DNA from 3 places in the Pseudomonas sp. p1(2021b) genome. Region 2 is predicted to be linked to each of the others. Evidence: riboswitches for the same ligand, from Rfam matches in the RefSeq annotation. Region 2 holds a riboswitch; each other region holds the start of a gene.

What was found. A riboswitch is a leader RNA that binds a small molecule or an ion and turns the genes downstream of it on or off. The one in region 2 is predicted to bind cobalamin.
Region 1: it holds a riboswitch for cobalamin, as region 2 does, so the genes downstream of both, cobO (cob(I)yrinic acid a,c-diamide adenosyltransferase) here and K8374_RS10740 (TonB-dependent receptor) in region 2, are expected to answer to the same signal.
Region 3: it holds a riboswitch for cobalamin, as region 2 does, so the genes downstream of both, cobW (cobalamin biosynthesis protein CobW) here and K8374_RS10740 (TonB-dependent receptor) in region 2, are expected to answer to the same signal.

What each region holds. Positions count from the first base shown of each region.
Region 1 covers NZ_CP083746.1:1,196,146-1,200,071, forward strand. The annotation lists gene K8374_RS05605 (ADP-ribosyltransferase) at 1-1,327, shown strand, start outside; cobalamin riboswitch at 1,379-1,603, shown strand; gene cobO (cob(I)yrinic acid a,c-diamide adenosyltransferase) at 1,723-2,334, shown strand; gene K8374_RS05615 (cobyrinate a,c-diamide synthase) at 2,331-3,626, shown strand; gene bluB (5,6-dimethylbenzimidazole synthase) at 3,623-3,926, shown strand, end outside.
Region 2 covers NZ_CP083746.1:2,316,036-2,319,961, reverse strand. The annotation lists gene K8374_RS10750 (carboxymuconolactone decarboxylase family protein) at 1-345, shown strand; gene K8374_RS10745 (GNAT family N-acetyltransferase) at 403-972, shown strand; cobalamin riboswitch at 1,014-1,220, shown strand; gene K8374_RS10740 (TonB-dependent receptor) at 1,330-3,456, shown strand; gene cobF (precorrin-6A synthase (deacetylating)) at 3,634-3,926, opposite strand, start outside.
Region 3 covers NZ_CP083746.1:2,891,428-2,895,353, forward strand. The annotation lists gene cobN (cobaltochelatase subunit CobN) at 1-667, opposite strand, end outside; gene cobW (cobalamin biosynthesis protein CobW) at 671-1,738, opposite strand; cobalamin riboswitch at 1,837-2,035, opposite strand; cobalamin riboswitch at 2,240-2,460, shown strand; gene K8374_RS13515 (CbtB domain-containing protein) at 2,555-2,740, shown strand; gene K8374_RS13520 (CbtA family protein) at 2,751-3,440, shown strand; gene K8374_RS13525 (cobalamin biosynthesis protein) at 3,458-3,850, shown strand; gene cobM (precorrin-4 C(11)-methyltransferase) at 3,887-3,926, shown strand, end outside.

The DNA.
Region 1 (3,926 bases), 1.1 Mb from region 2:
ACGCAGCCGTACGGCACGGCAGGATGCCCTGCGCGGCGCCATCATCGATTCGATCTTCGCCGCGTTGAACATGATCGAGCTCGGCTTCGGTGCCAGCTATGCCACCCTGGCCTATCGCGCGGCATTTCATGAAACGGGCGTATCGCTGGCTGACTGGCAACCGCTTGCCGAGCCTCAAGGTTGGCTGCAAGACCAGCAAGCCAACGAAATCCTGTATGGCCTGCCACAAGGCCGCCAGATGTTGCGCGGCATCCACTTGGGCCCCAAGGGCGAGAGTTGGATCGAACTGCAAGGCCTGCCGTATCGCGTGCGCTACAGCACCGAGCTGAACACTTGGCTCATCGTGCCCCCCGACAACCCCTTCGCCTTCGCGCCGATACGCCCCGTGCGTCTGAATGAAGCGGGCGAATGGGAGTTGCTGGGCCCGCCGCGCCTCGCGGGAGGCGCGCCAGGGGATGGGCTTGCCCAGCAGTCGTCGGCCTTTTGGGATGAGTACATGCTCACCGATGAGCAGCGCAGCGAGTTTCTGTCCGACACCGCCATGGCCCGCCAGGAAAGCCTGTTCGAGCAGCTCGACATCCCCGAGCTGGCGAGCGATGCCGAGCCGTTGGTGGACGATGAAGGGTTCGACTATATCGACCACCATGGCGCCTCCACCTACACCTACAAGCATGATGGCCGCTTCAAGAATCACCTGATCGATACCTACACCATGGATGACTCCATCAATGATTACCTGCGTCAGGGGGTGCGCAACTTCAGCTATGGAGACGAAGCCAGCTATCTCGACAAACTGGCCGACTCCCTGGAGCGACTGCCTGCCGATGCCGAGGTTCCGTTGTATCGAGGGGGGTGCGGCGAGCGCGGTACCAGTGGCGTGCACTTTCGCAGCGGGCGTTTCAGCGAAGGGGATATTCTGGTCAACACCGACCTGACGTCCTTTACCGAAAACCCCTACATCATTCGTAAGTTCTCGGCCGATCCGGACAAGCTTTCGAGTCGCGGCCTGGAGGGCGTTTTCGACGACACCTCTGTAGTGTTCGAACTGCCAGCCGGTCGCTACCGCAGCGGCAGGCAGATCGCGCCGCTCTCTGCCCATGGCTATGAAGTCGAGACGCTGTTCCTGCCGGGAACGTATTTCCAGATCGACGAAGTCTCTGAAATCGTCGGTGTCGACTATCGGTTCGTCAAGGTCAGACTCAGGCAGGTAAGCAAGCCTCAAGGCGGCCCGGTATACGACCTGCGTAGCGGTGACCCGTTCGACAGAGGCGCCTATCTCGAACGGCTGGGAGCGCCACATCTGGTAGAGCGTTTCTTCGGGCCATGATTGGGGTATCGGGGCCTCGCTTCATTTGACGCTCCCGATCCAACCCTCTAACCTTCGCGACGTGTTTCAGGTGCCCTGCCAGCCAACGCTGGGCAGGGTGAAACTGGGAAGCCGGTGGGCGCCAGCGAAGGCGCGATCCCGGCGCTGCCCCCGCAACGGTAGGTGAGTCAAAGGCCGCGCAGGGCCACTGGGGACATGCCCCGGGAAGGCGCGCGGTACAGGGGCCCAAGGCCTCGCTCACGAGCCCGGAGACCGGCCTGTCACTGCCAACGGCATCACGGAGGGTGATGCGCGGTGCACCGTGGCGCGTCTGCCACGGCTCCTGCGCGTTCTCCGGCTGCCTGCCTATCGACCTGTCGTCGCCCGTGCGCGGTGACAGCCTGCGGAGAACCCTGATGAGCGATTCCACCGAGCGCGACGAACGTCACCTGGCGCGCATGCAGCGCAAGAAGGCGATCATCGACGAACGTATCGCCAATGCCCCCAACGAATGTGGCCTGCTGCTGGTGCTCACCGGCAACGGCAAGGGCAAGAGCAGCTCGGCCTTCGGCATGCTCGCCCGCGCATTGGGCCACGGCATGCAGTGTGGCGTGGTGCAGTTCATCAAAGGGCGCAACAGCACCGGCGAAGAGCTGTTCTTCCGCCGCTTCCCCGAACAGGTGCGCTACCACGTGATGGGCGAGGGCTTTACCTGGGAAACCCAGGATCGCCAGCGCGACATCGCCGCCGCCGAAGCCGCCTGGGCGGTTTCGCGCCAGATGCTGCAGGACCCTTCGCTGCAGTTCGTGGTGCTCGATGAACTGAACATCGCCCTCAAGCACGGTTATCTTGACCTCGACCAGGTACTGGCCGATATCCAGGCGCGCCCGCCGATGCAACACGTGATCGTCACCGGCCGTGCCGCCAAGCCGGAGATGATCGAGCTGGCCGACACCGTCACCGAAATGGGCATGGTCAAGCATGCCTTCCAGGCCGGAATCCGCGCCCAGAAGGGCGTGGAGCTATGAACCAGGTCCGGCACTGCCCGGCGGTGCTGATCGCGGCACCCGCGTCAGGCCAAGGCAAGACCACGGTCACCGCCGCCCTGGCGCGCCTGCACCGCAACCTGGGCCGCAAGGTCCGGGTCTTCAAGTGCGGGCCGGACTTCCTCGACCCGATGATCCTCGAACGCGCCAGCGGCGCACCGGTGTACCAGCTCGACCTGTGGATGATCGGCGCCGAGGAAAGCCGGCGCCTGCTCTGGGAGGCGGCGGGCGAGGCCGACTTGATCCTGATCGAAGGGGTCATGGGGCTGTTCGATGGCACCCCGTCGAGCGCTGACCTGGCACGTCATTTCGGCGTGCCGGTGCTGGCGGTGATCGATGGCACCGCCATGGCCCAGACCTTCGGCGCCCTGGCCCTGGGCCTGGCGCGCTACCAGCCCGACCTGCCCTTTGCCGGGGTGCTGGCCAACCGGGTCGGCAGCCTGCGCCACGCACAATTGCTCGAAGGCAGCCTGACCGAGGGCCTACGTTGGTACGGCGGTTTATCCCGCGAGCGCGGCATCGAGCTGCCCAGCCGCCACCTGGGGCTGGTCCAGGCCAGCGAACTCAACGACCTGGACATGCGCCTGGATGCTGCCGCCGATGCCCTGGGTGCCAGCTGTGACGCCGCCTTGCCGCCACCGGTGGCGTTCGACGCACCTGTGCCTGCGGCCAGCGCCGCGACCTTGGCCGGCGTGCGTATCGGCGTCGCCCGGGACGAAGCCTTCGCCTTCACCTATGGGGCCAACCTCGACCTGCTGCGCCGGTTGGGGGCGCAACTGCTGTTCTTCTCACCGGTACATGACCTTGAGCTGCCGCCGGTCGACAGCCTCTACCTGCCCGGCGGCTACCCGGAGTTGCACCACCGCGCCCTGGCCGGCAACGCGCCGATGCTGGAGGCGATCCGCGCCCACCACGCCCAGGGCAAACCCTTGTTGGCCGAATGCGGCGGCATGCTCTACCTGCTCGACGCCCTGACCGACGTGGCCGGCGAGCGGGCTGAGCTGCTCGGCCTGCTGCCGGGCGAGGCGGTGATGCAAAAGCGCCTGGCAGCCCTGGCCCTGCAAGCGGTGGAACTGCCCGAAGGCACCTTGCGTGGCCATACCTACCATCATTCGCTGACCACGACCACGCTCGAGCCGATCGCCCGTGGGCAAAGCCCCAACGGTGGGCGTGGCAACGAGGCGGTGTATCGCATCGGCCGCCTGACTGCGTCCTACGTGCACTTCTATTTCCCCTCCAACCCCGACGCGGCGGCGGCGCTGCTGCGACCATGAGCGAGCACGCCTTCTCCGATGCCGAGCGCGCTGCGGTCTACCGCGCCATCGGCGAGCGCCGCGACATGCGCCATTTCGCTGGCGGCGAGGTGGCGCCGGAGCTGCTCGCCCGCCTGCTGGCTGCAGCCCACCAGGCCCCCAGCGTCGGCCTGATGCAGCCGTGGCGTTTCATCCGCATCAGCGAACGCACGTTGCGTGAGCGTATCCAGGCGCTGGTGGAACAGGAGCGCGAGCGTACCGCCCAAGCCTTGGGCCAGCGCTCCGATGAATTCATGAAGCTCAAAGTCGAAGGCATCCAGG
Region 2 (3,926 bases):
ATGAGCATGATGGACTGGGACGCCTACCGTAAGCAGTTGATGGCCGGCATCGGCGATCTCAAGCAGCTGTCCCCCGACACCGTGGCCGGCTACATGACCGCCAGCGGTGCGGGGGCCAAGACCAACCACCTCGATGCCAAGACCCGCGAGCTGATCTCCCTGGCGGTGGCCGTCACCACCCGCTGCGATGGGTGCATCGCCGTCCACTCCCAGCAGGCCGTCAAGCACGGCGCCACCCGCGAGGAAATCGCCGAAGCCCTTGGCGTGGCCGTGGCGATGAATGCGGGCGCTGCCCTGGTGTATTCGGCCCGGGTCATGGACGCTGTGGGCAAGGCCAACGATTGACCGTACCGGCGCCGCCCTGCGCGGCGGCGCCGGGCCAACCGACTCCACGGAGCTGCAATGATTCACATCCGCCCCATGACGCCAGAAGACTTCGAGCACTTCTGGCCGACCTTCCAGGCCATCGTCCAGGCCCGCCAGACCTACGCCTTCGACCCCGACCTCAGCTTCGAGCAAGCTCGCCACCTGTGGCTTTCGCTACCGCTGCGCACCCTGGTGGCCGAAGCCGACGGCCAACTGCTGGGCTCGTACTACCTCAAGGCCAACGCAGCAGGCCCCGGCAGCCATGTCGGCAACTGTGGCTACATGGTCGCCGAGGCAGCCCGCGGTCGTGGCGTGGCGCGGCTGATGTGCGAACACTCGCAGAAGCTGGCACGCCAGGAAGGCTTCCTGGCCCTGCAGTTCAACTCGGTGGTGGCCAGCAACGAAGTGGCCGTGGCGCTGTGGCACAAGCTGGGTTTCGAGACTGTCGGCCGGCTGCCCAAGGCCTACCGCCATGCCCAGCTGGGGCTGGTGGACTGCCTGGTGATGTACAAATGGCTGGCCGATGAACCGGTGGTGGAAAAGCCGCCGCTGCTGATCGGGCGCAAGAACATCGAAGCCCGCGTCTCGCGCCGTCGCGGTCGCTGACCCCTCCCCTGCGCATTTGACTCCCTCGCCAATCGATGGTCAGATGCGCGCCAGTTTCAGGTGTCCTGCGCCGCCGCGCGCAGGGTGAAACGGGAAGCCGGTGCGTCCTTTGCAGGACAAGTCCGGCGCTGCCCCCGCAACGGTAAGCGAGCGAACCCTTCGACAAACCACTGTGCCTGTGCATGGGAAGGTGAAGGCGTTCATGACCCTCGCAAGCCCGGAGACCGGCCTGAAGCTTCGTTGGCAACCCCGCGGTGGGCGGGCGCAGGCCGGTTTCGCGTGCGCCCCTGCGTGCGCGATAGGTCTCCATGCGTTGTTTCCACCGGGATCCATTCCTTCCTGCAACTGTGGAACGACATGTCCCGTACCTACAAGCTTCACACCCTGGCGGCCTGCCTGGCCGTCGCCCTGCCGGCCTGGCCCGATGAGCCCGACGGCCAGGCCCTGACACTACCCTCTACAGCGATCACCGAGGCCCTCGACCCGCAGGCCATCGACCTGGGCACCCCGACCCAGGCCGGCTCGCGCCTGGGCCTGAGCGCGCTGGAAACGCCGGCCAGCACCAGCACCATCAGCGCCGAGCAGATCCAGAGGCGTAACAACGCCACGCTCCAGGACGCCGTGACCCGCTCGCCCGGCATCACCTTCACCGGCAGCCCAGGCGACGGCAACACCGGCCTTTCGGCTCGGGGTTTCGAAGGCCAAAGCTCGGTGATGACGCTGTTCGATGGCTCACGCCTGTACAGTGGCGCAGGCACCCTGACCTTCCCGGTCGACCCATGGATGATCGAACGGGTCGAGGTGATCCGTGGGCCGGCCTCGGTGCTCTACGGCGAAGGTGCCACCGGCGCGGTGGTCAATGCGATCCCGAAGAAGCCGTTCGCCGGGCCGGTGCACAACCACCTGCGCCTGGGCTACGGCGCCTGGGACCGGCAACAGCTGGGCCTGGACAGCGGGGGCAGCCTTGGAGAGCGGCTGAGCTATCGGGTGACCCTGAACCGGCAGGCCGGCAACGGCTGGGTCGAGCGCACCGACTCGCGCAGCCTGGCCCTGAGCGCCGCCCTGCGCCTGGACGCCAGCGACGACCTGAGTTTCACTCTCGCCCACGAACGCGGCGACGCGGAACCGGCCAACTACTACGGTACCCCACTGATCGATGGACATTACCGCAGCAGCCTGCGCAAGAAGAACTACAACATCGACAATGATGTGCAGCGCTACCATGACGAGTGGACCCGCCTGAACAGCGACTGGCACCTGAGCGAAAACCTGTCGGCCAGCAACCAGCTGTACTACATCAAGAGCCGGCGACACTGGCGCAATGCCGAATCGTACACCTGGAACCCAGCCGAAGGCGTGCTCGAACGTGGTAGTTTCCTGGAGATCAAGCACAACCAGGAGCAGTTCGGCGACCGTCAGAGCTTCACCTTCGACCACACCCTGTTCGGGCTCGCCAGCAAGACCGTGATCGGCGCCGAATACAACAAGATCCGCTTCAACGTCGACAGCAACGCGCCCTACGTCGACGGCAACGTGGATGCCCTGGATCCCTGGAACCCCGCGCCAGGCCGGTTCCACAGCCATTCGCCGACACGTCCCCAGACCTTGTCCAGCACCCATACCTTCGCCACGTTCCTGGAAAACCGCACCGCGTTGAGCGAACGGTTGGCGCTGGTGACCGGTGTGCGCCGCGACCAGAACCATGTCGATCGCAATGACCTGGCGAACGGCACCCGCAGCGACCGCAGCCTGCGCGGTGGCAACTGGCGCGCCGGCCTGGTGTTCGCGGTCACGCCGGATCTGTCCCTGTATGGCCAGCACTCCACCAGCGAAGACGGCATCGGCGACCTGCTGACGCTGCGCCCGGAGCAGCGCTACGACCTGACCAAAGCCAGGCAGACCGAACTGGGCCTCAAGCAGCGCTTCTGGGATGGCCGGGGCGAATGGACCTTGGCTGCCTACCACATCGTCAAGCACAAACTGCTGGTCGCCGACCCGGTGAACCATGGCCTGCAGCAGGCCGGCCAACAGACCTCCGACGGCCTGGAAGCGTCCGTGGAGCTGGCATGGGCCAACCAATGGCAGGTCTCGGCCAACGCCTCGGTGGTACGCGCAAGGTTCGACGACTATCTCGAGCACACCGCAACCGGCATCATGGACCGCGCCGGCAACCGCCCGGCCAACGTGCCACGACGCACGGCCAACCTATGGGTGAGCAAGGGTCTGGGCCAGGATGTCGAAGCCGGCTTTGGGTTGCGTTACGTGGACCAGCGCTACGACAGCGCGGCCAACCAGGGCAGTGTTCCGGGGTATACGGTGGTCGATGGCACTATCGGCTGGCAGGTCTTGCCGGCTGTGCGCCTGGGGCTGCAGGTGAACAACCTGTTCGACCGCGAGTATGCGGCCTCCTACCTCTACACCAGCGACCAATGGCTGCTGGGCGCGCCCCGGTCGTATTTCGCCACCGTGGACTACACCTTCTGAGCCCGAAGCCAGCGCCGCCCCTGTAGGAGCGGGCTTGTCCCGCGATTAGGCCGGACCTGCCATCGCGGGTGGCGGCAAGGGCTTCGCCCTTGATCGCGGGACAAGCCCGCTCCTACAGGGATCGCGCCCGTTTCTCTCCCTGGTGCCGACGATGGAGCATGAAGGTGAAACAGCGGATCACCGCCCACGCCGCAACAGGTAGGTATCCATGATCCACCCCTTGCGCTGGCGCATTTGCTCCCGCACCTGGAGTATCTTCGCCTTGACCTGCAGCAGCGGCCCGGCGACCAGGACCTCATCCTCGGTTCCCAGGTACGCCCCCCAGTAGATCGTCAATGCCGGGTCGTCCAGGTCAGCAAAGGCACACTGCCCGTCCAGCATCACCACCACATTGTCGATCCGACCCTGCTCGGCCAGGCGCCTGCCCGGCAGCACGGTCAGCGGCTCGCCGATGCGGTTCAGCGGTACCT
Region 3 (3,926 bases), 580 kb from region 2:
AGAACACATCGACGAACGAGGTGTTGGCCGCCTGCAGGTGCGATCGATAGAACAGCACCGGCGCCACAGGTTGGTCGGGGTGCCAGTGGGCGTACCAATCCTGGAGGGTCGCGCTGGGCTTGCCGGGGTGGTACACGCTGGTACGCGGCAAGGGCTGCGGTTCTTGCCAGGCGTAGTCGCGCTCCAGCCACAGGCTGGCCAGGCAGTTGAACAGGTTCAGGGCGTTGGCCTTGCCGCCCTGGCGCAGGTAATGCCACAGGCGTTCGGCCTGTGCGCCAGTCACCGTGCCCAGACCAGTCAGTTCCGGGTCCGGACGGTCGTCACCGGGCACCAGGATCAGCTGGATGCCACGGGCGGCCAACGCCACCAGCTGCTCGACACCATAGCGCCAATAGCCGACGCCACCGTGCAACGACACCAGGATCACCTTCGCATGGCGCAGCACCTGGTCCACATAAAGGTCGACCGAGGCGTGGTTCTGCACCTGCATGGGGTTGGCCAGGCGCAGGCTGGGGAAGCCCTCCGGCAGCTGCTCGGCGGTTTCGGCGAGCAACGCCAGGTGCGAGTCGCCGCTGCAGAGAATCACCAGTTCGGCCGGCGTCTGGCCGAGGTCGGCGATGCTGTCGTCCGGCACGAAGCCGCCGGGCTGGGTCCGCAGCAGGTGCATGGGTCAGGCGCCCAGGGCCTGGCGCAGGCGCGCTTCCAGCTGCGCGGCGTCCAGGTCCTGGCCGATCAGCACCAGGCGCGTGACGCGTGGCTCGTCAGCGCGCCAGGCACGGTCGAAGTGCTTGTCGAAGCGGGTGCCGACGCCCTGGATCAGCAAGCGCATGGGCTTGCCGGGGATGGCGGCGAAGCCCTTGGCGCGCAGGATGCCGAACTCCACCACCAGTTGGGTCAGGGCGTCGAGCAGCAGGCTCTCGTCCGCCTCCGGCAGGTCGATGGAAATGGAGTCGAAGGCATCGTGGTCGTGATCGTCGTGGTCATCGCCGTCGTGATGGGCATCATGGTGGGTACGGCGACCGTCGATGTGCGCCTCGGCCTCGGCCCCCACGCCAAGCAGCACCTCAAGCGGCAGGCGGCCGCTGCTGGCCTCGATGACCTTGACCGCCGGCGGCAGCTCCTCCAGCACCTCGGCACGGACCTTGGCCAGGCCTGTAGCATCGATCAGGTCAGCCTTGTTGAGCACCACCAGGTCGGCGCTGGCCAGCTGGTCGGCGAACAGCTCGTGCAGGGGCGACTCATGGTCCAGGTTGGGGTCGAGCTTGCGCTGGGCATCCACCTGATCGGGATAGGCCGCGAAGGTGCCGGCGGCCACGGCCGGGCTGTCGACCACGGTGATCACGGCGTCGACGGTGCAGGCGTTGCGGATTTCCGGCCACTGGAAGGCCTGTACCAGTGGCTTGGGCAAGGCCAGGCCGCTGGTTTCGATGAGAATGTGGTCCAGGTCACCGCGGCGTGCCACCAGTTCACGCATGACCGGGAAGAACTCCTCCTGCACGGTGCAGCACAGGCAACCGTTGGCCAGTTCGTAGACACGGCCACTGGCCTCCTCCTCGGTGCAACCGATGCTGCATTGCTTGAGAATTTCGCCATCGATGCCCAGTTCGCCGAACTCGTTGACGATGACCGCGATACGCCGGCCCTGGGCGTTATCGAGCATGTGCCGAAGCAAGGTGGTCTTGCCCGAGCCGAGGAAGCCGGTGACGATGGTGACGGGGAGCTTGGCCAGTGTTTTCATGTCGCGATGCCCTTGGCAGGATGGCGCGGGCATGCAGGACGAAAGCCTCGGCCTTGTCGGTCGGGCTCGTTCGCCACCGGATCACCCCGCCCGGTTGAAAGTCGAAAACGTCACGAGGCAGGTCTCCTGGCTTGCACCGTACCGGCCGGAGCCGGTGGAGCGACGCCTTCCCGCGCAGGGCGCAGTGGCTGTGTCGATCCTGTTCAGTGCCTACAGTTGCGGGGGCAGCCGCGGCTTGGACCGCGTTCCCGTCTTAGCTGCGGCCGACGCCGCAGAACCTCGAAGCGGCAAGGCTACGCAGTGGTGGGTAGGCGGTCAACCATCAGCGCAGTATTCCCTCCATCTCCATAGAGAATGGATTTTGTGGGGGCGGCGCACTCTCGATGGGAGCTGGCGATAGCCTGCGATGGGCTGCAAAGCAGCCCCAAGCCCTCAAACGCTGGAACCCCTCCAGACTCAGCGCCTTCGACACCAATTGACGGAGCATCGGCCGCATGCTTTGCTTGCACCTTGCGTTCAGGTGCCCCCTCGGGGGTGAAACGGGAAACCGGTGCGTCGCAGGCCCCAAGGGGCCAGACAAGGCCGGTGCTGCCCCCGCAACGGTAAGCGAGTGCGCGTCTTGACCACTGTGCCGCGTCGTATGGCATGGGAAGGTGACGCTGTCCAGGGAGCCTGCCTCCTCCTCGCCAGCCCGGAGACCGGCCTGACGACGAATGAACACCCCGCGGTGGGCGGGTGCTGTCGTGTGCCCTGGGCAAACCCTGCCCAGGCGTGACGCCCGTGCCCGTCGCCCCTAAAAAAGCAGAGGAACGCGTCATGTCCGTCACCAGTGCCAAACACAGCATCGCCACTCCCGTCAGCCTCAGCCAGCGCGTGCTGCTCGCCATCGGCGCCAGCCTGCTGGGCCTGTGCCTGGTCTACTTCGCCGGCTTCTCGCACATCGAGGCCGTGCACAACGCCGCCCACGATACCCGCCACAGCGCCGCCTTCCCTTGCCACTGAGTACGCCTGCATGATCAAGCGCATTGCCCGCACCGCCGGCTTCAGCGGGTTGCTCGCTGCCCTGCTGCTTACGCTGTTGCAGAGCCTCTGGGTCACGCCGCTGATTCTCCAGGCGGAAACCTACGAGAACAACGCCCCGAGCGCCGAGCACCACGCGCATGACGATGGCGTGGCCGCCCACACCCACGACGCCGAAGCCTGGGCCCCTGAGGACGGCTGGCAACGCCTGGGGTCCACGACCGGTAGCAACCTGGTGGTGGCCGTCGGCTTCGCCCTGGTCCTTGTCGCGCTGTACAGCTTGCGCGAACCCCGCACGTTGGGCACCGGAGCCTTGTGGGGGCTGGCCGGCTTTGCGGTGTTCTGCCTGGCGCCCACCCTCGGGCTGCCGCCGGAACTGCCAGGCACTGTTGCGGCCGACCTGGGCCAACGCCAGGTCTGGTGGATCAGCACGGCGGCTGCCACCGCCGTGGGCTTGGCGCTGGCAGTGTTCGCCCGGCATTGGCTGTTCAAGGCGCTCGGTGTGGCCTTGCTTACAGCCCCCCATCTGGTAGGCGCCCCTCAGCCAACCGTCCATGAGAGCCTGGCCCCCGAGGCCCTGGAAACCCAATTCAAGCTTGCCTCCTGGTTGACCAATGCGGCCTTCTGGCTCGCGCTCGGCCTGCTCAGCGCCTGGCTTTATCGTCGTTCCAGCCAGGCCTGATGACTCGCCCTCCCGTGTTGCCGGCGTTCTACGCCGGCTTCGGCTGTCGCAAAGGCTGCCCGGCCGACCACCTCGAGCGGCTCCTGCGTGACGCACTGGCTGCCCATGGCCTGCAACTGGCGCAATTGCGCGGCATCGCCAGCATCGACCTCAAGGCCGAAGAAGCCGGGTTGCAGGCACTGGCCAGCCGCCTCGGGCTCGCCCTGACGCTGTTTCCGTCCGTACAATTGCACGCCTTCGAACCATTGCTCAGCCATCGCTCTGCCGCCGCATTCAACCACAGTGGCTGCTGGGGGGTCGCCGAAAGTGCAGCATTGGCGCTGGCCGCACAAAAACAAGGGACGCCCCGGTTGCTGGTGCCACGCCAGGTAGGCGACCGGGCTACCGTTGCCCTGGCGTGCAGCCGATAATCGCTGCTCCTTATTGCCCTACTGCAAGGACTTCCCATGACGGTCTTCTTCATCGGTGCCGGCCCCGGCGATCCGG